4 regions of the Franconibacter pulveris genome follow, and region 3 is predicted to be linked to each of the others. Evidence: predicted binding sites of a transcription regulator. Region 3 holds the regulator's gene; each other region holds the start of a gene.

Region 1 (7,460 bases), 910 kb from region 3:
AATTAGAGCACTTCGTAGCGGACTTCTACCAACGTCAGGGGCGGCCGGTGCCTCCGTTGAACGTTGATTAATTTAATAATGAGGGAATTTTAATGAGCTTTTTTATTTCTGATGCGGTAGCGGCGACTGGTGCTCCGTCGCAGGGCAGCCCGATGTCACTGATCCTGATGCTGGTGGTTTTTGGTCTGATCTTCTATTTCATGATCCTGCGCCCGCAGCAGAAGCGCACCAAAGAGCATAAAAAGCTGATGGACTCCATCGCGAAAGGCGATGAAGTGCTGACCAACGGTGGCCTGGTGGGCCGCGTGACCAAAGTGGCTGAAAACGGCTACATTGCTATCGCGCTGAACGACACCACCGAAGTGGTTATCAAACGTGACTTCGTCGCAGCCGTCCTGCCGAAAGGCACCATGAAGGCGCTGTAATCTTTCGTTTTCCCAAAGGGAACTGCCGTGTTAAACCGTTATCCTTTGTGGAAGTACATCATGCTGGTCGTCGTGATTCTCGTCGGCCTGCTTTACGCACTTCCCAACCTGTATGGTGAGGATCCGGCTGTTCAAATCACTGGCGCGCGCGGCGTCGCCGCCAGTGAGCAAACGCTGATCCAGGTCCAGAACACCTTAAAAGAAGAAAAAATTACCGCCAGGTCTGTGGCACTGGAAGAGGGCGCTATTCTCGCCCGTTTTGACTCCACCGACACGCAGCTGCGCGCCCGCGAAGCGCTGATGGGCGTGCTGGGCGACAACTATGTCGTCGCGCTGAACCTCGCCCCCGCAACCCCTCGCTGGCTGACGGCGCTTAACGCTGAACCGATGAAGCTGGGTCTTGACCTGCGCGGCGGCGTTCACTTCCTGATGGAAGTGGATATGGACACCGCTCTCGGCAAGCTTCAGGAGCAGAATATCGATGGCCTGCGCAGCGACCTGCGCGAAAAAGGCATTGCGTATACTAACGTTCGCAAAGCGGATAACTATGGCGTGACCATCGCGTTTCGCGACGCGTCGGCGCGTGATAACGCAGTGACTTACCTGACAGGTCGCCACCGCGATCTGGTTATCTCCAACCAGGGCGACAACAGCCTGCGCGCGGTGATGACCGACGCTCGTCTGAAAGAAGCCCGTGAATATGCGGTGCAGCAGAACATCAACATCCTGCGTAACCGCGTAAACCAGCTCGGCGTTGCTGAACCGCTGGTGCAGCGCCAGGGCGCAGACCGCATCGTGGTTGAACTGCCGGGTATTCAGGACACCGCGCGCGCCAAAGAGATTCTGGGCGCGACCGCCACGCTTGAGTTCCGTCTGGTAAACACCAACGTTGACCAGGCCGCCGCCGCGTCCGGCCGCGTGCCGGGCGATTCGGAAGTGAAACAGACGCGTGAAGGCCAACCGGTTGTGCTTTATAAGCGCGTTATCCTGACCGGCGACCATATCACCGACTCCACTTCCAGCACCGATGAATATAACCAGCCGCAGGTGAATATTTCGCTGGACAGCGCGGGCGGCAACATCATGTCCAACTTCACCAAGGACAACATCGGCAAGCCGATGGCGACCCTGTTTGTGGAGTACAAGGACAGCGGTAAGAAAGACGCTAATGGCCGCGCGGTGCTGGTGAAGCAGGAAGAGGTTATCAACGTCGCGAATATTCAGTCGCGTCTTGGCAACAGCTTCCGCATCACAGGCATCAATAACCCGAACGAAGCGCGTCAGCTTTCGCTGCTGCTGCGTGCGGGCGCGCTGATTGCGCCGATTCAGATTGTTGAAGAGCGCACCATCGGCCCAACCCTTGGTATGGAAAACATCAAGCAGGGTCTGGAAGCATGCCTCGCCGGTCTTGCTGTCTCCATTATCTTCATGGTCTTCTTCTATAAGAAGTTTGGTCTTATCGCGACCACCGCGCTGATTGCCAACCTGGTGCTGATCGTCGGCATCATGTCGCTGCTGCCGGGGGCGACGCTGACCATGCCGGGTATTGCGGGCATTGTGTTAACCCTTGCGGTGGCGGTGGACGCCAACGTGCTTATCAACGAGCGTATTAAAGAAGAGCTCAAGAACGGGCGTACGGTGCAGCAGGCGATCGATGAAGGTTACCGCGGCGCGTTCAGCTCGATTTTTGATGCGAACGTGACGACGCTCATCAAGGTTATCATCCTGTATGCGGTGGGTACCGGCGCGATTAAAGGCTTCGCCATTACTACCGGCATCGGCGTGGCGACCTCTATGTTTACTGCCATCGTCGGCACCCGTGCCATCGTAAACCTGTTGTACGGCGGCAAACGCATCAACAAGCTGTCTATCTGAGGAGTGCGTTGTGGCACAGGAATATACCGTTGAACAATTGAACCACGGCCGTAAAGTCTATGACTTTATGCGCTGGGACTACTGGGCATTCGCCATCTCTGGTCTGCTGCTCGTCGCTTCCATCATCATCATGGGCGTGCGCGGCTTTAACTGGGGGCTGGATTTCACCGGTGGTACGGTCATTGAAATTTCGCTGGAAAAACCGGCGGATATGGATTTGATGCGTGAAGCGCTGGAGAAAGCGGGCTTTGAAGAGCCGTTGCTGCAGAACTTCGGCAGCAGCCGCGATATTATGGTGCGCATGCCGCCTGCCCAGGGGGAAACCGGAGGCCAGGAGCTCGGCAGCAAAGTGGTGAGCGTCATTAACGACGCCACCAGTCAGAACGCCGCGGTGAAACGTATCGAGTTTGTCGGCCCGAGCGTCGGCGCCGACCTCGCTCAGGCGGGGGCGATGGCCCTGCTGGTGGCGCTGATCTCCATCCTCGTTTACGTCGGCTTTCGCTTCGAGTGGCGTCTGGCGGCGGGTGTGGTTATCGCGCTGGCGCACGACGTGGTGATCACCATGGGCGTGCTGTCGCTCTTCCATATTGAGATTGACCTGACCATCATCGCATCGCTGATGTCGGTCATCGGTTACTCGCTGAACGACAGTATCGTGGTTTCCGACCGTATTCGTGAGAACTTCCGCAAGATCCGCCGCGGAACGCCTTACGAAATCTTTAACGTGTCGCTGACCCAGACGCTGCACAGGACCTTAATCACCTCCGGCACGACGCTTGTGGTGATCCTGATGCTCTACCTCTTCGGCGGTGCGATGCTGCAGGGCTTCTCGCTGACAATGCTTATCGGTGTTTCTATCGGTACCGCGTCGTCTATCTACGTGGCTTCTGCGCTGGCGCTGAAGCTGGGTATGAAGCGTGAACACCTGCTGCAGCAGAAGGTCGAGAAAGAGGGGGCGGACCAGCCCTCAATCCTGCCGTAAGGCCTGGAAACTGAAAAAACCGCGAACCTGTTTCGCGGTTTTTTTTCGTCTGCAAAAAGGCTCCTGACAGGATGCTGTCAGGAGCAGGGGGTTACGCTTGCCTTGTCGCTAATCAACAGAGGAACAACGCAATGAATAACCCAATCAACTGGTTTGAAATTCCTGTAGAAGATTTAAATCGCGCTATCGCCTTTTACGAAAAGCTGTTCGATGCTGCTTTCAGACGCGAAACGATAGCCGGTATCGACATGGCTGTTTTCCCGCACGTTAAGCCTGCAACCGGGGGCGCGCTGGTAAAAATGGCGGGACTTACGCCCGGCGAGCAGGGCACGGTGGTCTATCTGCACACGCCTGACCTTCAGGCGGCGCTTGAGAAAGCGCAGGAGGCGGGCGGTCGTTGCTGTATGCCCCCACAGACGCTGCCGCATGATATCGGCACGATAGCCATGATTATCGACAGCGAAGGCAACCGCGTCGGGTTGCATCAGCCTGCCTGACGGCTGATATACTCGCCAGTCCTGCCTGCATAACGGGCAGGGCTTCAACAAAAGGCGTTCCATGAGCAGACGAGCTGACCGGCTTTTTCAGATAGTGCAGATTTTACGTGGAAAACGACACGTTACCGCGCGGCTGCTGGCCGAGCGGTTAGCGGTTTCAGAGCGTACTATTTATCGCGATATTCAGGACCTTTCGCTTTCCGGCGTGCCGGTACGGGGCGAGGCGGGGAGCGGTTACAGCCTGCTTGCTGGCTTCGACCTGCCGCCGTTAATGCTGACGCCTGGGGAAGTGGAAGCGACGATCGCCGCGCTGAGAATGGTGCAAACCTGGAGCGGGAATGCGATGGCCCAGGCGGCGGAGTCAGCTCATGAAAAGCTGCTTGCCGTGCTCTCACCCGAGCGGCGCCTTATCGCCGAACAAAGCCGCATTCTGGCCCCGGATTTTGATCGCTATCCCCAGGTCCGCCGCTGGTTTGACGTCTGCCATGAAGCTATTAATAACCTTCAGGTTTTACATATCCGCTATCAGGACGAGCAGGGGAGAGCGACGCAGCGAAATATATATCCGCTCGGCTTGTCTTTCTGGGGCGAGCATTGGGTCATGGTGAGCTGGTGCGAAACCCGTGAGGATTACCGCTGCTTTCGGCTTGATCGCTGCAGTGACATAAGCCTTGCGGGCAGGGCGTTTTCGCCACGCGCGGATTTATCGCTACAGGACTTTTTACGACGGCAAAAGCGGGAAAAGCGGGAAAAGCGGGAAAAGCGGGAATAAAAAGCCAGCCGCTGGATAACGGCTGGCTTTGGCAAATCAGAAGTTGTAACCGACCACCAGGTAACCACCCCAGCCGGTAGTACGGGTGTTGTAGCGGGTAAAGGCCAGTTCAGCGTCATCATTCCACTGACCGCCGTTGTGCCAGTAACGCGCCACTACGGAGTAGTGCCAGTGGTCATAGTTCAGCGCCAGGATATGGCTGGAGGCGATGGAGTCGTTAGTGCGCGACTTCACGCCGTTCAGGGCATAGCCGGATTCATCGCCGAGGTCTGAACCCCAGTCAAAGTTGGTAAAGCCGATATAGCTCAGGTTGCCGCCCCACAGCTGGGTGATCGGTACAAAGTATTTCACTTTGAAACGGTAACCGTCCCATTCGTTCTGGTTTGCCGCCCCGTAGTTCTGCCACTGGTATTTAGCGTACACGTTCAGAGAGAGGCTCATCGGCAGGCCCGTGTCGATATCGGTACCCAGACCCATATACCAGGTGCTCTGGCGGCCCGACTCGTTGCGACCCATGTCATAGATATAGTTGTTCGCGAAATACCACTCTTTAAACGGACCGAACGCCAGGCTGGTGCCGGTCAGCTTGTCGATAGAAAAACGCGGTTCGATTTCCATAAACAGCGGGGAGCCATGGTTCCAGATACCTTTGGCGTCGGTGTTGCCGCCGAAGAACACCGGGGCGTCCAGGTAACCATAGAAATCAAACCAGTCTTTCTTAGCGAAGGCTTCGTATTCCAGATAGGTATCGTTGCGGATAGTCGGTCCGAAGCGGGTGTGATAGCTGCCTACGACGTTAACGCTCTGGTGCCACCAGTCAGAAACGAACTCGCTGTTGCTGGTATCAGCAGCGTTTGCAGCGAAAGAAGCGGAAAGCGCCAGCGCAGCACCGGCAGCCAGAATAATTTTTTTCATAATTATGCCACTGTTTTAAGGAAATCCCGTAAGCGGGAAGAGTAAAACGCACCCGGTAATTCGCGAACAACCGTTACCGTCTGGATGAGGCCCCTATTATAGAAATCCTCGCTCACAAAAATATGTGTTGTTTCACATTCTTCTCATGTACGTAATCGATTGCGTTCACGTTTGCGTACATTGAACGTCGCGATTCTAACGGCTTTGGTTTTTCAAGCCAAACAAAACGGCATCAAAGGGTGACAGTTGAATGAAATTTGCGCGAAAAAGGCAAGGCGGGGGATAAGCTTTCTGTGCTGTGCTTTGTAACAAAACGCAAGGCCGGTTCTCTGCCGGCCTGTGAATGTGTTAATCCTGCAAAAGCGGCTGAATATCGTGAATGCGCAGGAAACCCAGCTGTTCTGGCGTAATACCGTTGAGCATCAGCGGAATGGCGATATCACTTGGCGCAAGCTGGCTCGCCGGGGCGCTGAACTGCTGGTTCTGCACGTTCACTTCCTGGTAATTTTCGGTCGTGCCCTGCAGCTGCCCCCATTCAACGGTGCCGGTGAAAGAGGGCAGCGCCGTGTTTGATTCGCCATGAATATTGAGCGTGGCCTGCGTGCCATTCGCGGTGGCGCTGATGTTGCTCACCGACATACGCAACATGCCAAGCTGGCTGTTGAGCCGCGCCGGGGTATTGGCGCCCGGCAATAAGTAAACGCCGCTGGCGGATTTCGCATTAAGTGCGTTTTGCTGAGTGATTTTCACGGTCTCTTTTTTCAGCTGCGTCATTTCGCTGTTTAGCGTGCTCACGCTCTGGTGCATCTGGCGCACCTCGCTTTGCGGGGCGCAGGCGCTTAACACCAGTACGCTGGCGGCGGTTAACAGCTTCAGGTAACGTCTTGTCATCATGGAAATTCCTTAAAAATAGCCTCTGCTAAGCGTAGAACGGGCTACCCTTGTTGCCATAGCGATTTATTCTCAAAAACGTTGCGCCTTTGTAGTCCCGGCAGTTCAGGGTAAACTACGGGAAGTTAACTTTGTCTTTCAGGAAGCGCTATGCATTGCCCATTTTGTCTCGCTGTGGACACCAAAGTCATTGATTCCCGCCTGGTAGGCGAAGGTTCCTCGGTTCGCCGCCGCCGCCAGTGTCTGGTCTGCCACGAGCGCTTCACCACCTTTGAAGTGGCGGAACTGGTTATGCCGCGCGTGGTAAAAAGCAATGACGTGCGCGAGCCTTTCAATGAAGACAAGCTGCGCAGCGGCATGCAGAAGGCGCTGGAGAAGCGTCCGGTCAGCTCTGACGACGTGGAAATGGCCATCAACCATATCAAATCGCACCTGCGCGCCACCGGCGAGCGCGAAGTGCCCAGCAAAATGATCGGCAACCTGGTGATGGACCAGCTGAAAAAGCTCGATAAGGTGGCTTATATCCGCTTCGCCTCGGTCTACCGCAGCTTCGAAGATATCCGCGAATTTGGCGAAGAGATCGCCCGCTTACAGGATTAACGCATGTCCGATGAAATTTACATGGCGCGCGCGCTTAAGTTTGCGAGCCGCGGACGCTTTACCACGCATCCTAACCCTAACGTCGGCTGCGTCATTGTTAAGGATGGCGACATCGTCGGCGAGGGGTTTCACCTGCGGGCAGGCGAACCGCATGCAGAAGTGCATGCATTGCGGATGGCTGGGGAGAAAGCGCGAGGCGCGACGGCGTACGTCACGCTTGAGCCCTGCAGTCATCATGGCCGCACGCCGCCCTGCTGCGAAGCGCTGATTGCGGCGGGAGTAACCCGCGTCGTCGCGGCGATGCAAGACCCGAATCCGCAGGTCGCGGGGCGTGGCCTTTATCGCCTGCAACAGGCGGGCGTTGAAGTCAGCCACGGGCTGATGATGAGCGAAGCCGAGCGGCTTAATAAAGGTTTTCTTAAGCGCATGCGCACCGGTTTTCCTTATATTCAGCTGAAGCTTGGCGCGTCGCTCGACGGCCGCACGGCGATGGCGAACGGCGA
Region 2 (7,460 bases), 400 kb from region 3:
GTTTACAATTTGCTGAAGACGCAAGCCCGATGGCGCACCCGATCCGCCCGGATATGGTCATCGAAATGAACAACTTCTACACTCTGACTGTTTATGAAAAAGGGTCGGAAGTGATTCGCATGATGCATACCCTGCTCGGCGAAGAGAATTTCCAGAAAGGGATGCAGCTCTATTTTGAGCGCCACGACGGCAGTGCCGCCACCTGCGACGATTTTGTGCAGGCGATGGAGGACGCGTCAAATGTTGACCTTTCACACTTCCGCCGCTGGTACAGCCAGTCCGGCACGCCGGTTGTCACGGCGCAGGACGATTACGATCCACAGGCTGAGCAATATACGCTGAAGCTGACGCAACACACGCCGCCGACGCCGGATCAGCAAGAGAAACTGCCGCTGCATATCCCGTTCGATATCGAACTCTACGATCACGAAGGCAAGGTTATCGCTTTGCAGCGTGAAGGCCATCCGGTATCGAACGTGCTGAACCTGACCCAGTCGGAGCAGACTTTTGTCTTTGACAATGTGCCGTGCCAGCCCGTGCCTTCGCTGCTGCGCGAATTCTCCGCGCCTGTGAAGCTTGAATATAAGTGGAGCGATCAGCAGCTCACGTTCCTGATGCGCCACGCGCGTAACGATTTCTCCCGCTGGGACGCGGCGCAAAGCCTGCTGGCGACGTACATCAAGCTAAACGTGGCTCGCTTCCAGCAGCAGCAGCCGCTTTCGCTGCCGTTGCATGTAGCGGACGCTTTCCGCGCCATTTTGCTGGATGACACTATCGACCCGGCGCTGGCGGCGGAAATTCTCACGCTGCCGTCGCAAAATGAGATGGCCGAGCTGTTCCAGACTATCGACCCGCAGGCTATCGCGGCGGTGCATCAGGCGCTGACCCGCACGCTGGCGACCGAACTGGCGGATGAATTCCTTGCGGTGTACAACGCCACGAAGCTCGAAGGCTACCGCGTCGATCACGCTGACATCGGCAAGCGCGCGCTGCGTAACATCTGCCTGCACTATCTGGCGTTTGGCGATGTCCAACTGGCCGACAAGCTGGTCAGCCAGCAGTATCATTCCGCGGACAACATGACCGATGCGCTGGCCGCGCTGGCCGCTGCGGTCGGGGCGCAACTGCCTTGCCGCGACGCGCTGCTGGCGGAGTACGACGAGAAATGGCATCAGGATGGCCTGGTGATGGACAAATGGTTCATCCTGCAGGCGACCAGCCCGGCGCAAAATGCGCTGCAAAAAGTGCGTGAGTTGCTCAACCACCGTTCGTTCAGCCTCGGCAACCCGAACCGCGTACGCTCGCTGATTGGCGCATTCGCAGGCAGCAACCCGGCGGCGTTCCATGCCGAGGACGGCAGCGGCTATCAGTTTATGGTGGAAATGCTCACCGAGCTCAACAGCCGCAACCCGCAAGTGGCCTCCCGCCTGATAGAGCCGCTCATCCGCCTGAAGCGCTATGATGCCAGCCGTCAGGCGCTGATGCGCGCCGCGCTGGAAACGCTCAGGGCGCTGCCGAACCTTTCTGGCGATCTCTACGAGAAAATCAGTAAGGCGCTGGCGTAATACAAAAAGCCCTGCATATCGCAGGGCTTTTTCTTACCCGTGACTGACGCGCCGCGCCACAAATTCCTGTTCGCTTTTGCGCATTACCCGCTCCAGCACTTCTGCTTCCAGTTCCGCCAGCCGCGGCGAGCCGGTGCGCCGGGGACGCGCGAGTTCAACCGGGAGATCGAGACCAATTTTCCCGTCTTCAATCAGCAGCACCCGGTCCGCCATCGCCACCGCTTCACTTACATCATGCGTTACCAGCAGAACGGTGAAACCATGCTGCTGCCAGAGCGCGGTAATAAGCGCCTGCATTTCGAGTCGGGTGAGCGCATCAAGCGCGCCAAGGGGTTCATCCAGCAACAGAAGACCAGGGCGATGAATCAACGCCCGGGCAAGCGCCACGCGCTGTTTTTGTCCGCCTGAGAGCGCAGCCGGCCATTCGCTGGCGCGGCTTTCAAGCCCGACGGCCGCCAGCGCCTCGCGCGCCGTGGGCCGCCAGTCGCCCCTTAGCCCCAGCCCAACGTTATCAATTACTTTTTTCCAGGGCAGCAGGCGCGCATCCTGGAACATCAGGCGCGTCTCCTCCTGCGCTTCGCCGAGCAACGCATTGCCCGCCCGCAAAACGCCGCCGTCCGGCTCTTCAAGCCCCGCGAGCAGGCGCAGCAGCGTGCTCTTTCCGCCGCCGCTGCGCCCGACCACCGCCACAAACTGCCCGGCGGGAATATGCAGGTTCAGTCCATCAAGAATGGTTTTGTCGCCGTAACGTTTGGTTACGCCATCCAGCAGCAACGGCGTACCCTGATTCAGCCTTGCCGTATTCATGCGGTTTTCTCCTGTTGCCTGTAGGCCGGATGCCAGCGCAGCCAGAGACGCTCAAGCCGCTGGGCGCTTATGTCAGCTAGCTTGCCAAGCAGGGCGTAAAGAATGATGGCGACCACCACCACGTCGGTTTGCAGAAATTCGCGCGCATTCATCGCCAGATAGCCGATGCCGGCATTCGCCGAAATGGTTTCCGCCACGATAAGCGTCAGCCACATCAACCCCAGCGCGAAGCGCACGCCGACCATAATGGAGGGAAGGGCGCCTGGCAGGATCACCTGCGCAAACAGGCTGAAGCCCGAAAGACCGTAGCTGCGCGCCATTTCCAGCAACCCGTGGTCGATGTTGCGGATCCCGTGCCAGGTATTGATGTAAATCGGAAAAAACGTTCCGAGCGCCACCAGGAAAATTTTGGCGCTCTCATCAATGCCGAACCAGAGGATAACCAGCGGGATAAGCGCCAGATGCGGCACGTTGCGCAGCATTTGGATAGAGGTATCAAGCAGCCGTTCTCCCCAACGTGAAAGGCCGCTGATAAGACCGAGCGCCAGGCCAATCGCGCCGCCAATCGAGAAACCAATCAGCGCTCGCCAGGCGCTAATGGCGAGGTGATGCCAGAGCTCGCCGCTCGCCGAAAGGTTCCAGAACGCCTCCACCACCCCTTCCGGGGAGGGTAAAATGCGTGTGGAGAGCCAGCCCGTTTGCGAAGCGAATTGCCAGATAACAATGATGCCTATCGGCAGCAGCCAGGGCGCGGCCCGGTAGAGCCACTTGCGTGAAGTCGTCGCCATGCCGTCCTCCTTAGCTTTGCGCTACCCGGCGCGGCAGAAATTCATTGGCCACGGCCTCGCCTTGTTGCTGCAACCTCTGCGGCTGCGGCACTTGCGGGATAGCGATATCCAGATGCGGGAAGAGCAGTTCGCCTACGCGGTAAGCCTCTTCCAGATGCGGATAGCCGGAAAGAATAAAGCTGTCGATACCCAGCGCGGCATACTCATTAATGCGCGCCGCCACCGTGGGGCCGTCGCCCACCAGCGCCGTGCCTGCGCCGCCGCGCACCAGCCCGACGCCCGCCCAGAGGTTAGGGCTGATTTCAAGGTTGTCGCGTTTGCCGTTGTGCAGCGCCGCCATACGGTGCTGGCCGACGGAATCGGTGCGGGCTAACGCCGCCTGCGCCTTGCTGATGGTTTCGTCATCCACTTTTTCAATCAGCCGATCGGCCGCCCGCCAGGCTTCTTCGTTAGTTTCACGCACAATTACGTGTAAACGAATGCCAAAACGCACGCTGCGCCCGTGCAACGCTGCCTTAGCGCGTACCTGCGCGATTTTCTCTTTTACCTGCTCCGGCGGCTCGCCCCAGGTCAAATAGAGGTCGACCTGTTCAGCGGCCAGGTCCTGCGCCACATCGGACGAGCCGCCAAAGTAGAGCGGCGGTCGCGGCTGCTGCACGGGCGGGAAAAGCAGCTTTGCGCCGCGTACGCGAATATGCTTGCCTTCATAATCCACCGTTTCCCCCTCCAGCAGCCTGCGCCAGACGCGGGTAAACTCGGCCGACACTTCATAGCGCTCAGTATGATCGAGGAAGACGCCGTCGGCGGCGAGCTCCTGCGGGTCGCTGCCTGTCACCAGGTTAAAGAGCGCTCGTCCGTTGGAAAGCCGGTCGAGCGTAGCCGCCTGACGCGCTGCGACGGTCGGTGATATCACGCTTGGGCGCAGCGCCACCAGAAACTTCAGCCGCTGAGTAACCGGGATCATTGATGCCGCCACCAGCCACGCATCCTCGCAGGAGCGGCCTGTCGGGATCAACACGCCGGTAAAGCCCAGTCGGTCCGCCGCCTGCGCTATCTGTTGCAGGTAGCCGTAGTCCACCGGGCGCGCGCCGTCATCGCTGCCGAGGTAATGGCCATCGCCATGGGTGGGTAGAAACCAGAACAGGTTCAGACTCATGATTTAGCTCCTTTCGTCTCTGCGGGTTGCCAGATGCGGGTGCGGATATCCACTTTTTTCGGCACCAGGTGGTTGTCATAAAACAGATCGGCGGTGTGTTGCTGACGCACGGCGGTCTCTTCATTTACTGGCCTAATGGCGGTAGGCGGGCGATGATCAAGATAACTGGCGATAACCGGCTCCGGCAGCCCCATGCTTTGCGCCAGCAGCTTCACGCTTTCATCGCGCTGGCTGCGCGTCAGCGCGTCCGCCTCGCTGAAGGTCTGCAATACGCTTTGCAGGAAAGCGCCGTTTTTCTCAGCATACGGGCGAGCAGCGAGGTAAAACGAACCGGTCAGATTCAGGTCGCTGCCATCAGTCAGCACGCGCACGCCGCCCTGCAGCAGCGCGGCGGAATAGTACGGGTCCCAGATAGCCCAGGCGTCTACGTTGCCCTGTTGAAAAGCGGCGCGGGCATCGGCGGGAGTAAGGAAGGCTGGCTGGATATCGTTAAATGAGAGTCCCGCTTTTTGCAGCGCCCTCAACAGCAGATTGTGTGAGCTGGAGCCTTTCTGGAACGCCACCTTATGGCCTTTCAGATCCGCCACGCTTTTCAACGGGCTGTTTTCCGGCACCAGTATCACCTCGGCTTTCGGTTTTGGTGGTTCGGAACCGATATAGACCAGGTCCGCACCCGCCGCCTGGGCAAAGATAGGCGGAATATCCCCCGTACTGCCTAAATCGATGCTGCCGACGTTCAGCGCTTCAAGCAACTGCGGCCCGGCCGGGAATTCAACCCAACTGATTCGGGTATTTGGATAGCGCTTTTCTAAAAACTGGTGGCTTTTCGCCAGCACCATGCTGACCGAGCCTTTCTGATAACCAATCCTCAGCGCCTGCGGCGCCGTTTCAGCGGCGTTAAGGGTTAAAGGCAGCGCCAGCAGCCCTACCAGCGCCGCGCGGCGAAGAAAATTAAGCATGAATCGCTCCTTGTTCAGCAAAAGGGAAAGCAACGTTGACTTCGCGGCGGTGCAGCGCCTGCCAGAACGTTTCCAGCGCAGCATCCAGACGCTGGTGCAGGTTGGGCGTAAAAGCGGGCTTATGCTGGTAATCCTTTATCTGACTGTCGTCAGCAAACACGCCATGCAGGATCTCCTGCGCTTTTAATGCGCTCAAAACAGGCTTTAGGGCGTAATCCACCGCGAGCAGATGAGCGACGGTGCCGCCGGTGGCGAGCGGCAATACCACCTTTTTCTCCAGCGCCCGTTCGGGCAGCAGATCCAGCAGCGTTTTCAATGCGCCGGAGAAAGAGGCTTTATAGACGGGGGTGGCGATGATCAACCCATCTGCGCCTTCCAGCTGTTCAATCAACGTGCGCAGCGCAGGACTGTCAAAGCGAGCATAGAGCAAATCCTCCGGGGCGAAGTTTTGCAGATGCCAGTGACACACTTCCACGCCCGATTTGTTCAGCTTATCCCGGGCATACTCCAGTAAAGCGCTGGAGCGTGAGGGGAAGCGCGGGCTTCCGGCCAGAGTAATGACTCGCATGACGGCTCCTTATAACCAATTGTTTGCTTTTGGGTAACATTGATAACAATTGATGAAATAGTGTCAGAAGCCGCAGGCGTCACTAACTAAAATTTCCGGCGACGCTATGCCAAAAAACGCATAAAGCAGCCGAAAAAAGGAAAACGTTTGCCTGGCGGGGCGCTTTTTTGCCGCAGGTCAATTCACTTTGTGAAAGCAATCGCGGATAATAGCGCCCCGGTTTGCACACCGGGAATCCAGGAGAGTTCATGTACTACCCCTTCGTTCGAAAAGCCCTTTTTCAGCTCGACCCCGAGCGCGCTCATGAATTTACCTTTCAACAGTTACGCCGCGTAACGGGTACGCCGCTGGAAAAGCTGGTGCATCAGTCTGTGCCGACAAAGCCGGTTACCTGCATGGGATTAACGTTTAAAAATCCGCTGGGTCTTGCCGCCGGGCTTGATAAAAATGGCGAGTGCATTGATGCATTTGGCGCAATGGGGTTTGGTTCCATCGAAATTGGCACCGTCACGCCGCGCCCGCAGCCGGGCAACGACAAGCCGCGCATCTTCCGTCTGGTGGAAGCGGAAGGGCTAATTAACCGCATGGGCTTTAATAATCTCGGCGTGGATAACCTGGTCGAGAATGTCAAAAAGGCGCATTTCGACGGCGTGCTGGGGATTAATATCGGCAAGAATAAAGACACGCCGGTTGAGCAGGGCAAAGATGACTACCTGATTTGCATGGAGAAAGTTTATCCCTATGCCGGTTATATCGCGATCAATATCTCTTCGCCTAATACGCCCGGGTTACGCACGCTGCAATATGGCGAAGCGCTGGATGATTTACTCTCGGCGATTAAAGAAAAGCAGCGCGACCTGCAAAACCGTCATCATAAATATGTGCCGCTGGCGGTGAAAATTGCCCCGGATTTGACCGAAGAAGAATTAATTCAGGTGGCCGACAGTCTGGTTCGCCATAATATCGATGGGGTTATTGCCACAAATACGACGCTCGACCGAAGCCTCGTTCAGGGAATGAAACATTGTGATGAAACCGGCGGGTTGAGCGGTCGGCCGCTGCAGTTAAAAAGCACGGAAATTATTCGTCGCCTGAGTCTGGAATTAAAAGGCGCGCTGCCGATTATCGGCGTCGGCGGGATTGATTCGGTCGTTGCCGCACGCGAGAAAATGGCCGCAGGTGCTACGCTCGTACAAATTTATTCCGGCTTTATTTTTAAAGGCCCGCCGCTGATTAAAGAGATTGTCACCCACCTCTGAACATGCCCTTTTCAGACCGACCAGGGCTTTATTTTCAGCCCTGGTTGTTTTATAGTCCGCCAGATGTTGCTTATTTATACTTTTGTACTATTTTGTTTTTTCAGAGAATAAACGCAGCGGCAAAAAGAGAGATATTCGTTGGCATTTAAGCGGTTGGGGGCAAATTATGCGGATTAAGCCGGACGATAACTGGCGTTGGTATTTTGATGAAGAGCACGATCGGATGATGCTCGATCTGGCCAATGGCATGATCTTTCGCTCACGCTTCGCCCGTAAAATGCTCACGCCGGATGCCTTCTCACCCGCTGGCTTTTGCGTTGATGACGCCGCCCTCTATTTTTCCTTCGAAGAAAAATGC
Region 3 (7,460 bases):
ACATCCGCTTAAATCGCTCGGAATAGTTATCTGCAATTTCCGGCCAGGCGTTCAGGAAACGCTCATGCCAGGCCATCAGGGTCTTATCGTAATCCGCGCCGAAATTATGCCAGTCTTCCATCACGAAATGGCGCTCGCTGGCGTCGGCAATTTGCCGCACGGAAGGCAGGCAGCCGTTCGGGAAGATGTATTTATCGATCCACGGGTCGACATTGTTATCGGTTTTACGCGAACCAATAGTATGCAGCAGGAAAATACCGTCCGGCTTGAGGTTGCGGTCGGCCACGTCAAAATAGGTAGCGTAATTTTTCGGGCCGACATGTTCGAACATCCCGACAGACACAATGCGGTCAAACGCATCGTTCAGGTCGCGATAATCCTGCAGCAGGATCGTCACATCCAGCCCCTGGCAGCGCGCCTGCGCCATTTTCTGCTGTTCAGCGGAAATGGTGACGCCCACCACGGAAACGCCGTAATTACGCGCGGCAAACTCCGCCAGCCCGCCCCACCCGCAGCCGATATCCAGCAGGCGCATCCCAGGCTGCAATTGCAGCTTGTCGCAAATCAGCTTCAGCTTATTGTTCTGGGCGTCGACGAGATTATCCGCTTCTTTCCAGTAGCCGCAGGAATATTGCATGTGCGGGTCGAGCATGCGGGTAAAGAGATCGTTGCCGAGGTCGTAGTGCTCTTTGCCGACAATCCAGGCGCGTTTTTTCGACTGCAGGTTAACAAGGCGGGCGCCAAGAATGCGCAGCGTATCTTTGAAATGGTGGGGCAGCTGTTTTTCCAGCCCGGCGCGCAGCACTTTGGTAAAGAACTGGTCGAGTCTTTCGCACTCCCACCAGCCATCCATGTAGCTTTCGCCAAGACCCAGCGAACCTTCCTGCAAAACGCGTTTAAAGAAATTGGGGTTTTTAACCTGTATATCAGAGGGGGCGGGGCCGTTAATGATTATGCCGGCCCGGTTGAGCATTTCGCTTGCTATGCGATACCACTCATTGTCCCGGATGCTGACTTCTTCTATACACGATGAACTCATAGCTTCTCCATCACCTGTGTGATCAGAACCTTCAAACAGCGTAGTCGCAATTTGAGGCTTGTGAGAAATCTCACGGACTAATCCGCGTGCCTGATATCCGACGTAGAACAGAGGAAGGGAGAATACCCTTGCCAGAAAAGCCTTCCATAGCAAAACGGGAGCGCTCCGGCTCCCGTTACTGCATAATATTTATGAGATTTATTGCAAAGCCGCGAATCAGTATAGGCGGCAAATTCTGATGATTCAACCGAATATTGTTAGCAACCTAATTACACAAATGTGACATTATCGATGCCGTTATGATGCGTGTGACGAAGAAGGCGCGTGTTGTCGCTCAGTTTCCGCCCTCTTTTGCCCCCGCATTTTATAGCCCCAGCCCACCAGCAGCACCGTCGCTAACATCACGCTGGTGGTGGAAAGCAGCGGCGCGGCGACCAGCCAGGAAACCAGCAGACTGGCGATAAAACAGAGCCCCAGTTGCAGCGTATTCTGCAACGCCGCCGCGCGACCGGTAGCCTGTGGGAACGGCTGTAGCGCCGCCGCCACGACAATCGGATAGATAGCGCCATTCGCCATCGCCATCAGGCAGAAGGGAATGAGCAGCATCGTCAGAGTCGCGTTTTCATACAACCCCACCGCCCAGGTCGCCGCCACGCTCAGGGCAAACGCTATCAGCAGCCAGGGCAGCAGCCGCGCGCCCGGCAAGCGTTGCAGCGCAGCGCGGCAGCCATAGCCGCCGATAAGAAAGGCAATCGTCTGCGGCACATAACTTAAGCCAATTACAGCAGGGCTGTAGCCCATTTCACTAAGAATAAAGGGTGAGCCGGTCAGCCAGGCGAAAAAGCTGGCGGAGCAGGCGGCGTAGATAAGCACATTGCCGCGATAAGCGGATGAGCGCAGCAGGGTGCCAAAGCGGATTTTTTCCGCCTGCGGCTCAGCATGAGGTTTTACTCGCGGCTGCAGGCGCAGTGCTGGCAACATCAGCAGCAGCGTCACGGCGAACAGTACGACGAAAATGGCCCGCCATTCGAAATGGTTCAGCAGCCAACTGCCCAGCAGCGGCGCCAGAGCCGGAGAAAGCCCCACCAGCGGCATAATCGTCGCGAAAATACGATTAACGCGGTGCGCCGGGTAGTAATCCGTGACCAGCGCCTGCCAGATAACCGCGGCGGCGCACACGCCTACCGCCTGCACGAAGCGCAACGCCAGCAGCGCCGCCGCGTTTTCCACCCACAGCATACCTATGCAGCCGACGGCGAAAATGGCGAGGCCCGTCAGCAGAACGGGACGACGGCCAAAGCGGTCTGAAAGCGGTCCCCAGATCAGCTGCGCCACGGCGAAACCCGCCAGAAACAGGCTCAGGGAGGCGCTGATTGCCGCCGCCTGCGTTTGCAGATCCTGCTGAATAGCGGCGAAAGCGGGCAGATACATATCGGTCGCCAGAAAGCCGAGCACGCTAAGCCCGGCCAGCCAGACAAGAAAAATTTTCGAGGGTTGCATAAGTTCCTCTTATGACGCTTTAACGAAGACCGCGAGTGTAAAGAGTGCAGCCTGCAATGTGAAACGCTAATATTTGGCGATTGCATTCAAAAATTTTGCAGGCATAACATGTGGTCCGAATATTCTCTGGAAGTGGTTGATGCGGTTGCTCGCAGCGGGAGTTTCAGCGCGGCGGCGCAGGAGCTGCACCGCGTGCCCTCAGCCGTGAGCTATACGGTGCGGCAACTGGAGGAATGGCTGGCGGTGCCACTCTTCGAGCGCCGCCATCGTGACGTAGTGCTCACGCCCGCCGGCGCCTGGTTTTTAAAAGAAGGGCGCTCTGTTATCAAAAAAATGATGATCACGCGTCAGCAGTGCCAGCAAATAGCCAACGGCTGGCGCGGGCAGCTTTCTATCGCTGTCGATAACATTGTCCGCCCCGAACGCACCCGCCAGCTGGTGCTGGATTTCTATCGGCATTTTAATGATGTCGAACTGAAAATTTCGCAGGAGGTTTTCAACGGCGTCTGGGACGCGCTGGCGGATGAACGCGTGGAGGTGGCGATTGGCGCGACGCAGGCGATTCCGGTAGGCGGCCGCTACGCGTTTCGGGATATGGGCATGTTGAGCTGGCATTGCGTGGTGGCAAGCCAGCACCCCCTTGCGCAACAGAACGCGCCGCTTAGCGACGACCAGCTGCGCGAATGGCCCTCGCTGGTGCTGGAGGATACGTCGCGTTCGCTGCCCAAGCGCATTACCTGGCTGCTGGATAACCAGCGTCGGGTGATTGTGCCGGACTGGCCTTCGGCGGCGGATTGCCTGAGCGCGGGTCTGTGCGTCGGCATGGTGCCTTCGCATTTCGCGCGCCCGTGGCTTAAGCGCGGCGAGTGGCGAGCGCTGACGCTGGAAAACCCGTTCCCGGACGCTGCCTGCTGCCTGACGTGGCGGCAAAACGACGCCTCGCCAGCGTTGCAGTGGCTACTGGCGTATCTGGGAGACAGCGAGACGTTGAATCGGGAGTGGTTGCGGGAGCCGGATTAGCCGGCCCCCGAAGGGATCAGCGGCGATAGTCGCGGAACGGACCGTCCGCCACGGAGCGGCGTTCAATCAGACGCGGATGCACTTCAATGGTCTGCGACTCTTCACGCTTGTTGACAATACGGTCCAGCAGCATGTTGAACGCCGTCTGGCCGAGGGTCTCTTTCGGCTGGTGAATAGTGGTCAGCGCCGGGCTGAAATAGCGGGCGTTGCGCACGTTGTCATAGCCAATAATAGAAATATCGTGCGGTACGCGCAGCCCCATCTCGTCGGCGGCGCAAATCGCGCCCATCGCCATGATATCGCCGCCGCAAAAGACTGCGGTGGGGCGGTGCGGCTGCGAAAGCATCTGCTGCATGGCGCGATAGCCCGATTCCGGCTCGAAGTCGCCCTGGACAATCCAGTTTTCCGGCATCGAGATCATCGCTTCCTTCAGCGCCTTCATAAAGCCCGCCAGGCGGCCTGCGCCGGTGTTGCGCTCAAGCGGTCCCGGGATAACGCCGATTTCGCGATGGCCGCGTTCGATTAAATAGCGCCCGGCGATGTATCCGCCCTGGAAGGCGTTATCGACTACCGAGTCGGTGAAGTCCGCTTTCGCCTCGCCCCAGTCCATCACCACCATAGGAATGTGACGGTACTCTTCCAGCATGCTGAGCAGCGATTGCGGGTATTCGGAGCACATCACCAGCAGACCGTCGACGCGCTTTTGCGCCATCATCGACAGGTAAGCGCGCTGTTTTTCCAGGTTGTTATGGGCGTTGCCAAGAATCAGCGTGTAACCCTTGGCGAAACAGCTGTTTTCCACCGCTTCGATGATCTCTGCGAAATAGGGCGCTTCGCTGCTGGTGGCGAGCAGACCGATGGATTTGGTGTGGTTAACCTTAAGACTGCGCGCCACGGCGCTCGGCGAGTAGTGCAGTTCTTTAATGGCCGCCCATACCGCGTTGCGCGTCTCTTCCGCGACAAAACGGGTTTTGTTAATTACATGTGATACGGTTGTAGTGGAAACGTTTGCTCGCTTCGCGACGTCTTTAATTGTTGCCATTAGTTGTCACTCCAGACCATGCCCTAACTTCCTGAAAAAACGTTGGTTAAACGTTTGCCTACGCTACCCCCTTGCGGCAACGAAAACGTTGCATCAGGCCGGGAAAAGCCAGTTCGGCTGGAAGGAGAGGGGGGTAATGGCCGGTACATAATAAATTAGCCGAGAATTTTGGCCGATCTTGCGCAAAAGGGGAAGAGGGAAAACGCATATCAGACTAAATCAAAGAGGATTTTTGCGTCCGACTATGTAAAAATGAAGCGCACCCGCTTTTTGTAGGGTTAAAAAGGAGAACAAATGAGTACCGAACTGAAATTTTCGCTAGTCACCACCGTCGTTGTGCTGGGTCTGATTGTGGCTTCGGCGCTGACGGCGGTAATGCACTGATTCGCTTGCCGGGAGAGGGGTTAACTTTCCCTCTCCTCATCATTTTTCCTTATAAATCCCCACGTTGTCCTTTCTTTTATTGCCCGTTCGGGTAATCATTAGCAAATAACAAAAAAGCTACACCCTTAACAAAATCGCAAATATCTTTTGCGATTCTTGTGACTTCTGTCCCAAAGCTATATCTGACATGCTGATTGGCATTCCGTTCTTGTCAGTTGCGCAACAGCCGCTGACGCTCTCTCGTTTTGTCTGGAGTTTTGCATGAGAGTTAATTTTCCTTTACTGGCGCTGGCGATTGGCGCTTTTGGTATCGGCACCACCGAGTTCTCGCCGATGGGGTTGCTGCCGGTTATCGCGAAAGGCGTTGATGTGTCTATACCCGCCGCCGGCATGTTGATTAGCGCCTATGCGATAGGGGTGATGGTTGGCGCGCCGTTGATGACGCTGCTGCTTTCGCACCGCTCGCGCCGCAACGCGCTTATCTTCCTGATGGCGATTTTTACCGTCGGCAACGTCCTCTCGGCCATTTCGCCGGATTACGGCACGCTGTTGGCGTCGCGCATCCTCACCAGCCTCAACCATGGCGCTTTCTTTGGGCTGGGTTCCGTCGTGGCGGCAAGCGTGGTGCCGAAACATAAGCAAGCGAGCGCGGTGGCGACCATGTTTATGGGATTGACTATCGCCAACATCGGCGGCGTGCCTGCGGCGACCTGGCTTGGCGAAGTTATCGGCTGGCGCATGTCATTCCTGGCGACGGCCGGGCTGGGCGTCGTCTCTATGATAAGCCTCTTTTTCTCCTTGCCGAAAGGCAGCGCGGGCGAGCGCCCCGATGTTAAGAGCGAACTGGCCGTGCTGATGCGCCCGCAGGTGGTCAGCGCGTTGCTGACGACGGTGCTTGGCGCCGGCGCGATGTTTACGCTTTACACCTATATTGCGCCAGTGCTGCATAAAGTGACCGACGCTACGCCTGCATTTATTACCGGCATGCTGGTGCTGATTGGCGTAGGCTTCTCAATTGGCAACTACCTTGGCGGGCGTCTGGCGGATCGTTCGGTGAACGGCACGCTTAAAGGATTCCTGCTGCTGCTGATTGTGATTATGGCCGCTATCCCGCTGCTGGCGCGCAGCGAGGTGGGCGCAGCGGTAAGCATGGTTATCTGGGGGGCGGCGACCTTTGCCGTAGTGCCGCCGTTGCAGATGCGCGTAATGCGCGTGGCGAGCGAAGCGCCGGGCCTTTCTTCTTCGGTGAACATCGGCGCGTTTAACCTCGGCAACGCGCTGGGCGCGGCGGCAGGCGGCGCGGTTATCCAGGCGGGTCTTGGCTACAGCGTTGTACCGCTAATGGGGGCGATTATCGCCGCGCTGGGACTGCTGCTGGTCCTTTTCTCCTCACGGCGCAATGCTGAAAAAGCCTTCGCGGCGGAATAAATAAAAAAGGGAAGCGCAGGCTTCCCTTTTTTTGTGCTTAAAATTCAGCGGATGGTACGCGGCGTCATCACCCGACGCGCGCCAACATAGTGACGCTGCCAGTAATCTTCGCTCAGTGAAGTTATCTGAATATCCCGACCGCTGCGCGGAGACTGGATAAACTTGCCGTTGCCGACATAAACGCCCACGTGATCGGCGGTGCCGCGCCCCTGAGTGCGGAAGAAGACCAGATCGCCGCTCTCCAGCTCGCCTCGGTCAACCGGGGCGGCGTCGCGCAGGTGGTACATCTCATTAGCGGTACGCGGAATGCGGAACTTCACCAAATCTTTATAGGCGTAGTAGATAAGCCCGCTGCAATCGAAGCCGGTGCGCGGCGAGGAGCCGCCCCAGCGGTAAGGCTTGCCTATCTGGCCCATTAGCTTGGTAAGCGCCGTTTTTTGCGCTTTCTGCACGCGAAGCTTATGCGCTGCGGCGATGGTAGTCGGCTGGTCCGATTTAACTTTCACACAGCGTTTTTTATGGCCTTTGCGTTTGGTGCACTGCTCGGTGTAGGCCAGCGTCTGCGCTTTTTTGCCTTTCAGCGTTAAGTCAGAAGAGGAGATTTTACCGCGCCGCGCAAGTGTTTTGCCGGATGCTGACGCTTTGATTTTTTTGCTGGAAGAAGAGGCGACGCGCTTAGTGGAAGTTTTGCCTGAGGATTTTTGCTTGCTGGTGGTCTTAATCTGGCTGCTTTTCTTCTTAGTTTTAGCGCTGTGCGCCTTTTGAATAGCCGACGGACGCGCGTTTTCTGAAGCGTGCGTTAACGGACTCAGTGTCAGACTGGTAAAAAATAGAGCACAGAGCGTGATGGTGATTTTATTAATCCGCGCCACTGAGCATTCCCCTGATGATGGCGGCAATCGTGCCCGCGTATGATTTTTTAAAAACCAGCCGATTCTAATCTAAAAAAATGACAAAAGTTAATAGCCATTTGCCGTCATCGATACGTTTCGTTATCAAGCGCAAAAAAAATGCGCATTTTTTCGCTTTCCCGCGTCGCGTTGTCGG
Region 4 (7,460 bases), 1.3 Mb from region 3:
GGCGGCCTGCGGACCAGAGCAGCCAGAGCTGGCCGGAATAGGTGCTAATAAATTCCCATTCCGGCAGTATCTGTACAATCTCGCCGCTCGCCAGCGCTTCACGGGCGGTAAAGAGCGGCAGGCTGCCAATGCCCAGGTGTTGCTTTACCGCGTCCAGCCGCACGCCAGTATGGTTCGCCGCATAGCGCCCGTGGGTTTGCACCACCAGCGTTTTGCTGTGCTGGCGAAACTTCCAGCGCGAGTCCACTGGCGTTTCCCCAAGGCTGATGCAGCTGTGAGCCCGCAAATCCTGAGGGTGCTGCGGCGTACCATGCTGCGCCAGATAATGCGGCGTGGCGCACAACAGATGCGTAATAGGCATTAGCGCTTTGCCATGCAACCCTGGCGAAGGGGTATTGGTGATGCGCAGCGCGAGATCCACGCCATCGTCAATCAGGTCCATATAACGATCTTCAAGCCGCAGGCAGATGTCCACCTGCGGATAGCGAGCCAGAAATTCCGCCATCACCGGGTGCAGGACAAAGCGGCCTACCGCTTTGGGCACGCTCAGGGTGAGCTTGCCCTGCGGCGCCTGTTGATCGATGCCGCCCTGCGAAAGGACCTGGCGTGCGGAGTCCAGCATTACCGTGGCGGATTTTAACACCTCGCTGCCTGCGTCGCTCAGGCGCAGCTTGCGGGTAGTGCGATGCAGCAGCTTAACGCCGAGCTCTTTCTCCAGCCGTGAAATGCTGCGGCTGACGGAAGAGGGCGTTGCGCCGAGCTTGCGGGCGGCGGCGGAGAAGCTGCCGCTCTCCACCACGATGACGAAGGCGGCGATTTCAGGCAATAACGTCAGGTTCATATTTATGCGCCGTATGCAAAGGTGCATTGTCTGAGAGCGGGATTATCTTCCCCGGGCTAATCAATATACTGTCTGGATAACCGGGAGGACAATAATGACTGAAAAAAGCTATTACACCAGCGATGCCGTAAGCGGCGAAGCGCAGGTGCTGCGCTGCGAGGCGAACAGCGACGGGCTCTATGAAGTGGAACTCGATGCCACGCTGTTTCATCCCCAGGGCGGCGGGCAGCCTGCGGACAGCGGTACGATTAACGGCATCCCTCTGATGCGCCTGGAAAACCGCGGCGATAAGGTTATTCATTTTCTCGGGCAGCCAGTGGCGCAAGAAAGGGTAAAGCTTGAGGTGAATGTGTCGCTGCGTAAGCTGCACTCCCGCTGGCATTCCGCGGGACATTTGATTGGTTATGCAGGCGAGCAGCATGGCTGGCGCCCGGTAAAAGCGCACCACTGGCCGGGCGAAGGCAAAATCACCTTTAATGCGACAGAAGGCGCGCTTGCGCCTGAGGCCTGCGCGTTAAGTGAAAAAATCGCCGCCTGGATAGCCGCCGATTTGCCGCGCCTGGTCACCTTCGACAATGCGCTTCGCCAGGTGCGTTTTGGCGATTTACCCGTTTACGGCTGCGGCGGCACGCATGTCGTTTCGCTGGCGGAGTTAGGGGAAGTGAAGCTGACCAGCCTGAAAGTGAAGAAAGGACAACTGATCGTGGCCTACCAGCTGGCAGGATAGTCTTTTCTGCAACTATTAAGCGTTTCTGCCTTGCAGGCGCATGCTTATCCATAAAAAGCATGCGCCTTTAATGTCTTTTACTGATATCCCCTCCGTTTTGTCATAAATTTCTAATTATGCGCGTTTTTCGCTGGCAGCCCGTGGGTGGGCTGGTTAACCTGAGAACGTTTTATAAGCAATTTCTTAACATACGAAGAGTATAACTATGCAAGAAGTACAAATCCGCGTCGCCATCGCCGGAGCAAGCGGCCGCATGGGGCGGCAGTTAATCCAGGCGGCATTACAGATGGATGGCGTGGCGCTTGGCGCGGCGCTGGAGCGTGAAGGCTCATCGCTGGTCGGCAGCGACGCCGGAGAACTGGCGGGCGCGGGTAAGTCAGGGGTCATCGTACAGAGCAGTCTCGATGCGATCGTCGATGATTTCGATGTGTTCATCGATTTTACCCGACCGGAAGGCACGCTGGCGCACCTGGCGTTTTGCCGCCAGCATGGCAAAGGCATGGTCATCGGCACGACCGGTTTTGACGAAGCGGGCAAGCAGGCCATCAGCGAAGCCGCCAAAGCTATCCCTGTCGTTTTTGCCGCTAATTTTAGCGTTGGGGTCAACGTCATGCTGAAGCTGTTGGAGAAAGCGGCGAAAGTGATGGGCAACTACACCGACATCGAAATTATCGAAGCTCACCATCGCCATAAGGTGGACGCGCCATCCGGCACGGCGCTGGCGATGGGGGAGGCAATTGCTCAGGCGTTGGATAAAGATCTCAAAGCGTGCGCTGTTTATGCGCGCGAAGGTTATACCGGCGAACGGGAACCTGGCACCATCGGCTTCGCTACGGTTCGCGCAGGCGATATCGTTGGCGAGCATACCGCTATGTTTGCTGATATTGGCGAACGCATTGAGATTACCCATAAGGCTTCAAGTCGGATGACTTTTGCAAATGGCGCGGTTCGCTCTGCTTTATGGTTAAAGGGCCATAAAAATGGCCTTTATGACATGCGGGACGTACTCGATTTAAATAACTTGTAGTAAGAATTACCCATCGTGATGTGGTTATTACAATCATAACTGTTTGATTGGCGGGGCAATAATTTATTGCCCTTTTTATTTTATTGAATTTCAACGGTCTTGATTATTTATCCTTGTTAAGGCTTAAAAACAGGTAATCTTCTTTGGTTTTTATGTTGCCATGCTGTAAATTTTGACCAAATGGTCCACTTTTTTCCTTCCTGACGTTTTGTTTACGATTTTCGCTGTCAACGAAACGGTTTCGTCACTGAGTTTTACTCTCTTTTTAGCTCTGTTTAAGCGTATTCGCTGTCAGTGAGCTAAAAATATCAGAAAAAATCACCTGCAGAGTAGACTTTGCCCTGTGTTCTCTCTAGAATGCCGCCGTTTGCCAAAAATTCGTCAGGCAGGCTGTTTTGCAATTGATTCATCCCTGCTGTTTGAATTAATATGCAAATAAATTGACTGTTTATTCCCTGGAGGACGTTTTGATTAAGTCAGCGCTGTTGGTTCTGGAAGACGGGACCCAATTTTACGGTCGGGCCATTGGGGCATCAGGTTCGGCGGTTGGGGAAGTCGTTTTCAATACTTCAATGACCGGTTATCAAGAAATCCTCACTGATCCTTCCTACTCCCGCCAGATTGTCACTCTTACTTATCCCCATATTGGTAATGTCGGTACTAACGAAGCCGATGAAGAATCCTCCCAGGTGCACGCGCAAGGTCTCATCATTCGCGACCTGCCGCTGATTGCCAGCAACTATCGCAACACCGAGGATCTCTCTTCTTACCTGAAGCGCCATAACATCGTGGCGATTGCCGATATCGACACCCGTAAACTGACCCGCCTGCTGCGTGAGAAAGGCGCGCAGAACGGCTGCATCATCGCGGGCGACAATCTGGACGCGCGTCTGGCGCTGGAAAAAGCGAAGGGTTTCCCGGGGCTGAACGGCATGGACCTGGCGAAAGAGGTCAGCACCGCTGAGCCTTACAGCTGGACACAGGGCAGTTGGACGCTTTCAGGCGAGCTGCCGGAAGCGAAGAAAGAAGAAGAGCTGCCTTACCACGTGGTGGCTTACGACTACGGCGTGAAGCGCAACATTCTGCGCATGCTGGTAGACCGCGGCTGCCGCCTGACCGTTGTGCCGGCGAAAACCCCGGCGGAAGAGGTGCTGAAAATGAATCCGGACGGCGTGTTCCTCTCAAACGGCCCCGGCGACCCGGCGCCGTGCGACTACGCCATCGACGCGATCGAGAAATTCCTGCAAACCGACCTGCCGGTGTTCGGCATCTGCCTCGGTCACCAGCTGCTGGCGCTGGCGAGCGGCGCGAAAACGGTGAAGATGAAATTCGGCCACCACGGCGGCAACCATCCGGTGAAAGACGTGGATAACAACCGCGTAATGATTACTGCGCAGAACCACGGTTTTGCAGTAGATGAAGCGACGCTGCCAGCCAACCTGCGCGTCACGCATAAATCGCTGTTCGACGGCACGCTGCAGGGGATTCACCGCACCGACAAACCCGCCTTCAGCTTCCAGGGACACCCGGAGGCGAGCCCGGGCCCGCACGACGCCGCGCCGCTGTTTGACCATTTCATTGACTTAATTGTGCAATACCGTAAGACCGCCAAATAATCAGGAGAAAATGAAACATGCCAAAACGTACAGACATTAAAAGCATCCTGATTCTTGGCGCAGGCCCGATTGTTATCGGCCAGGCGTGCGAATTCGACTATTCCGGCGCCCAGGCGTGTAAAGCGCTGCGTGAAGAGGGCTACCGCGTTGTCCTGGTGAACTCCAACCCGGCGACCATCATGACCGACCCGGAAATGGCGGATGCAACCTACATCGAGCCGATTCACTGGGAAGTGGTGCGCAAAATTATCGAAAAAGAGCGCCCGGACGCGGTGCTGCCGACCATGGGCGGCCAGACGGCGCTGAACTGCGCGCTGGAGCTGGAGCGCCAGGGCGTGCTGGAAGAGTTTGGCGTCACCATGATTGGCGCCACCGCCGATGCGATTGACAAAGCCGAAGACCGCCGTCGCTTTGACGTGGCGATGAAGAAAATCGGTCTGGAGACCGCGCGCTCCGGCATCGCGCATAATATGGACGAAGCGCTGGCGGTCGCGGCAGACGTCGGTTATCCGTGCATCATCCGTCCTTCTTTCACCATGGGCGGCACCGGCGGCGGCATCGCTTACAACCGCGAAGAGTTTGAAGAGATCTGCGCGCGCGGGCTCGACCTCTCCCCGACCAAAGAGCTGCTGATTGACGAGTCGCTTATCGGCTGGAAAGAGTACGAGATGGAGGTGGTGCGCGATAAGAACGACAACTGCATCATCGTTTGCTCCATTGAAAACTTCGACGCCATGGGCATTCACACCGGCGACTCCATCACCGTGGCGCCAGCCCAGACGCTGACCGACAAGGAATACCAGATCATGCGTAACGCCTCGATGGCGGTACTGCGTGAAATCGGCGTCGAAACCGGCGGCTCCAACGTGCAGTTTGCGGTTAACCCGAAAAATGGCCGCCTGATTGTTATCGAGATGAACCCTCGCGTGTCTCGCTCCTCGGCGCTGGCGTCCAAAGCCACCGGCTTCCCGATTGCCAAAGTGGCGGCGAAACTTGCGGTGGGGTACACCCTCGACGAGCTGATGAACGACATTACCGGCGGACGTACCCCGGCGTCGTTCGAACCCTCTATCGACTACGTGGTTACCAAAATTCCACGCTTCAACTTTGAGAAATTCGCCGGCGCGAACGACCGCCTGACCACCCAGATGAAATCAGTGGGCGAGGTGATGGCGATTGGCCGCACTCAGCAGGAATCGATGCAGAAAGCGTTGCGCGGCCTGGAAGTGGGCGCAACTGGCTTTGACCCGAAAGTGAGCCTGGATGACCCGGAAGCGCTGACCAAAATCCGCCGTGAACTGAAAGACGCGGGCGCCGAGCGTATCTGGTACATCGCCGACGCCTTCCGCGCCGGGTTGTCCGTCGACGGCGTTTTCAACCTGACCAATATCGACCGCTGGTTCCTGGTGCAGATTGAAGAGCTGGTGCGTCTGGAAGAGAAAGTGGCAGAAGTGGGCATTACCGGCCTGGACGCTGATTTCCTGCGCGCGCTTAAGCGCAAAGGTTTTGCCGACGCGCGGCTGGCGAAGCTCGCCGGCGTTCGCGAAACGGAAATCCGCAAGCTGCGCGAGCAGTACAACCTGCATCCGGTCTACAAGCGCGTGGATACCTGCGCGGCGGAGTTCGCCACCGACACCGCTTATATGTACTCCACTTATGAAGAAGAGTGCGAGGCGAATCCGAATCAGGATCGCGACAAGATTATGGTGCTGGGCGGCGGGCCGAACCGTATCGGGCAGGGCATTGAGTTCGACTACTGCTGCGTACACGCGTCGCTGGCGCTGCGTGAAGATGGTTATGAAACCATCATGGTGAACTGCAACCCGGAAACCGTTTCGACCGACTACGACACCTCCGACCGCCTCTATTTCGAGCCGGTTACGCTGGAAGATGTGCTGGAAATCGTCCGCATCGAGAAGCCGAAAGGGGTTATCGTGCAGTACGGCGGCCAGACGCCGCTGAAGCTGGCGCGCCAGCTTGAAGCCGCAGGCGTGCCGATTATCGGCACCAGCCCGGACGCCATCGACCGCGCCGAAGACCGCGAGCGCTTCCAGCAGGCGGTTGAGCGCCTGAAGCTCAGGCAGCCGGCTAACGCCACGGTAACCACCATCGAGCAGGCCGTCGAGAAAGCGGTGCAGATTGGCTACCCGCTGGTGGTACGCCCTTCCTATGTACTGGGCGGACGCGCAATGGAAATCGTCTATGACGAGGCGGATCTCCGTCGCTACTTCATGACGGCGGTCAGCGTTTCTAACGACGCGCCAGTGCTGCTTGACCGCTTCCTGGACGATGCGGTGGAAGTGGACGTGGATGCTATCTGCGACGGCGAAACCGTGCTGATTGGCGGCATCATGGAGCACATCGAGCAGGCGGGCGTGCACTCAGGGGACTCCGCGTGTTCACTGCCGGCTTACACGCTGAGCCAGGAAATTCAGGATGTGATGCGCCAGCAGGTGCAGAAACTGGCGATGGAACTGCAGGTACGCGGCCTGATGAACGTGCAGTTCGCGGTGAAAGATAACGAAGTTTATCTGATTGAAGTGAACCCACGCGCCGCGCGCACCGTGCCGTTCGTTTCTAAAGCGACCGGCGTGGCGCTGGCAAAAGTCGCCGCGCGCGTCATGACCGGCAAAACGCTGGTGGAGCAGGGCCACACCAAAGAGATCATCCCGCCGTACTACTCGGTGAAAGAGGTGGTGCTGCCGTTCAACAAGTTCCCGGGCGTCGACCCGCTGCTGGGGCCGGAAATGCGCTCTACCGGCGAGGTGATGGGCGTGGGGCGCACCTTCGCGGAAGCGTTCGCGAAAGCGCAGCTTGGCAGCAACTCCACCATGAAGAAGAAGGGCCGCGCTTTGCTCTCCGTACGCGAAGGCGACAAAGAGCGCGTGGTGGATCTGGCCGCCAAGCTGTTGAAATATGGCTTTGAGCTGGACGCCACCCACGGCACGGCGATTGTGCTGGGCGAGGCGGGCATTAACCCGCGTCTGGTGAACAAGGTGCATGAAGGCCGTCCGCACATTCAGGACCGCATCAAGAATGGCGAGTACACCTACATCATCAACACCACCGCAGGCCGCCAGGCGATTGAGGACTCCAAGCTGATTCGCCGCAGCGCGCTGCAGTATAAGGTGCATTACGACACCACGCTGAACGGCGGCTTCGCCACTGCGATGGCGCTGAATGCCGACGCGACCGAGAAAGTCACGTCAGTGCAGGAGATGCACGCGCAAATCGCGAAGTAATCAACGC

Evidence for each region. The regulator PurR, encoded in region 3, represses purine synthesis genes. The targets are predictions, from matches to a motif close to CANGCAAACGTTTGCNTG.
Region 1: ACU4F7_RS05315 (nucleoside-specific channel-forming protein Tsx) is a predicted target of PurR. The motif match lies at 5,615-5,632, and genes of this name have one in related genera.
Region 2: pyrD (quinone-dependent dihydroorotate dehydrogenase) is a predicted target of PurR. The motif match lies at 5,980-5,997, and genes of this name have one in related genera.
Region 4: carA (glutamine-hydrolyzing carbamoyl-phosphate synthase small subunit) is a predicted target of PurR. The motif match lies at 2,824-2,841, and genes of this name have one in related genera.

What each region holds. Positions count from the first base shown of each region.
Region 1 is NZ_CM165555.1:1,112,681-1,120,140, forward strand. It holds gene tgt (tRNA guanosine(34) transglycosylase Tgt) at 1-71, shown strand, start outside; gene yajC (preprotein translocase subunit YajC) at 93-425, shown strand; gene secD (protein translocase subunit SecD) at 453-2,300, shown strand; gene secF (protein translocase subunit SecF) at 2,311-3,282, shown strand; gene ACU4F7_RS05305 (VOC family protein) at 3,414-3,779, shown strand; gene ACU4F7_RS05310 (helix-turn-helix transcriptional regulator) at 3,841-4,551, shown strand; gene ACU4F7_RS05315 (nucleoside-specific channel-forming protein Tsx) at 4,588-5,466, opposite strand; gene ACU4F7_RS05320 (SadB/YajI family lipoprotein) at 5,815-6,357, opposite strand; gene nrdR (transcriptional regulator NrdR) at 6,508-6,957, shown strand; gene ribD (bifunctional diaminohydroxyphosphoribosylaminopyrimidine deaminase/5-amino-6-(5-phosphoribosylamino)uracil reductase RibD) at 6,961-7,460, shown strand, end outside.
Region 2 is NZ_CM165555.1:1,625,278-1,632,737, forward strand. It holds gene pepN (aminopeptidase N) at 1-1,565, shown strand, start outside; gene ssuB (aliphatic sulfonates ABC transporter ATP-binding protein) at 1,599-2,372, opposite strand; gene ssuC (aliphatic sulfonate ABC transporter permease SsuC) at 2,369-3,160, opposite strand; gene ssuD (FMNH2-dependent alkanesulfonate monooxygenase) at 3,171-4,316, opposite strand; gene ACU4F7_RS07695 (aliphatic sulfonate ABC transporter substrate-binding protein) at 4,313-5,275, opposite strand; gene ssuE (NADPH-dependent FMN reductase) at 5,268-5,843, opposite strand; gene pyrD (quinone-dependent dihydroorotate dehydrogenase) at 6,092-7,102, shown strand; gene zapC (cell division protein ZapC) at 7,269-7,460, shown strand, end outside.
Region 3 is NZ_CM165555.1:2,023,697-2,031,156, forward strand. It holds gene cfa (cyclopropane fatty acyl phospholipid synthase) at 1-1,039, opposite strand, end outside; gene punC (purine nucleoside transporter PunC) at 1,337-2,539, opposite strand; gene punR (DNA-binding transcriptional activator PunR) at 2,648-3,559, shown strand; gene purR (HTH-type transcriptional repressor PurR) at 3,576-4,601, opposite strand; gene cydH (cytochrome bd-I oxidase subunit CydH) at 4,896-4,985, shown strand; gene ACU4F7_RS09655 (MFS transporter) at 5,247-6,413, shown strand; gene ACU4F7_RS09660 (C40 family peptidase) at 6,458-7,285, opposite strand.
Region 4 is NZ_CM165555.1:703,178-710,637, forward strand. It holds gene ACU4F7_RS03420 (LysR family transcriptional regulator) at 1-841, opposite strand, end outside; gene ACU4F7_RS03425 (serine-tRNA(Ala) deacylase AlaX) at 936-1,568, shown strand; gene dapB (4-hydroxy-tetrahydrodipicolinate reductase) at 1,774-2,595, shown strand; gene carA (glutamine-hydrolyzing carbamoyl-phosphate synthase small subunit) at 3,063-4,211, shown strand; gene carB (carbamoyl-phosphate synthase large subunit) at 4,229-7,453, shown strand.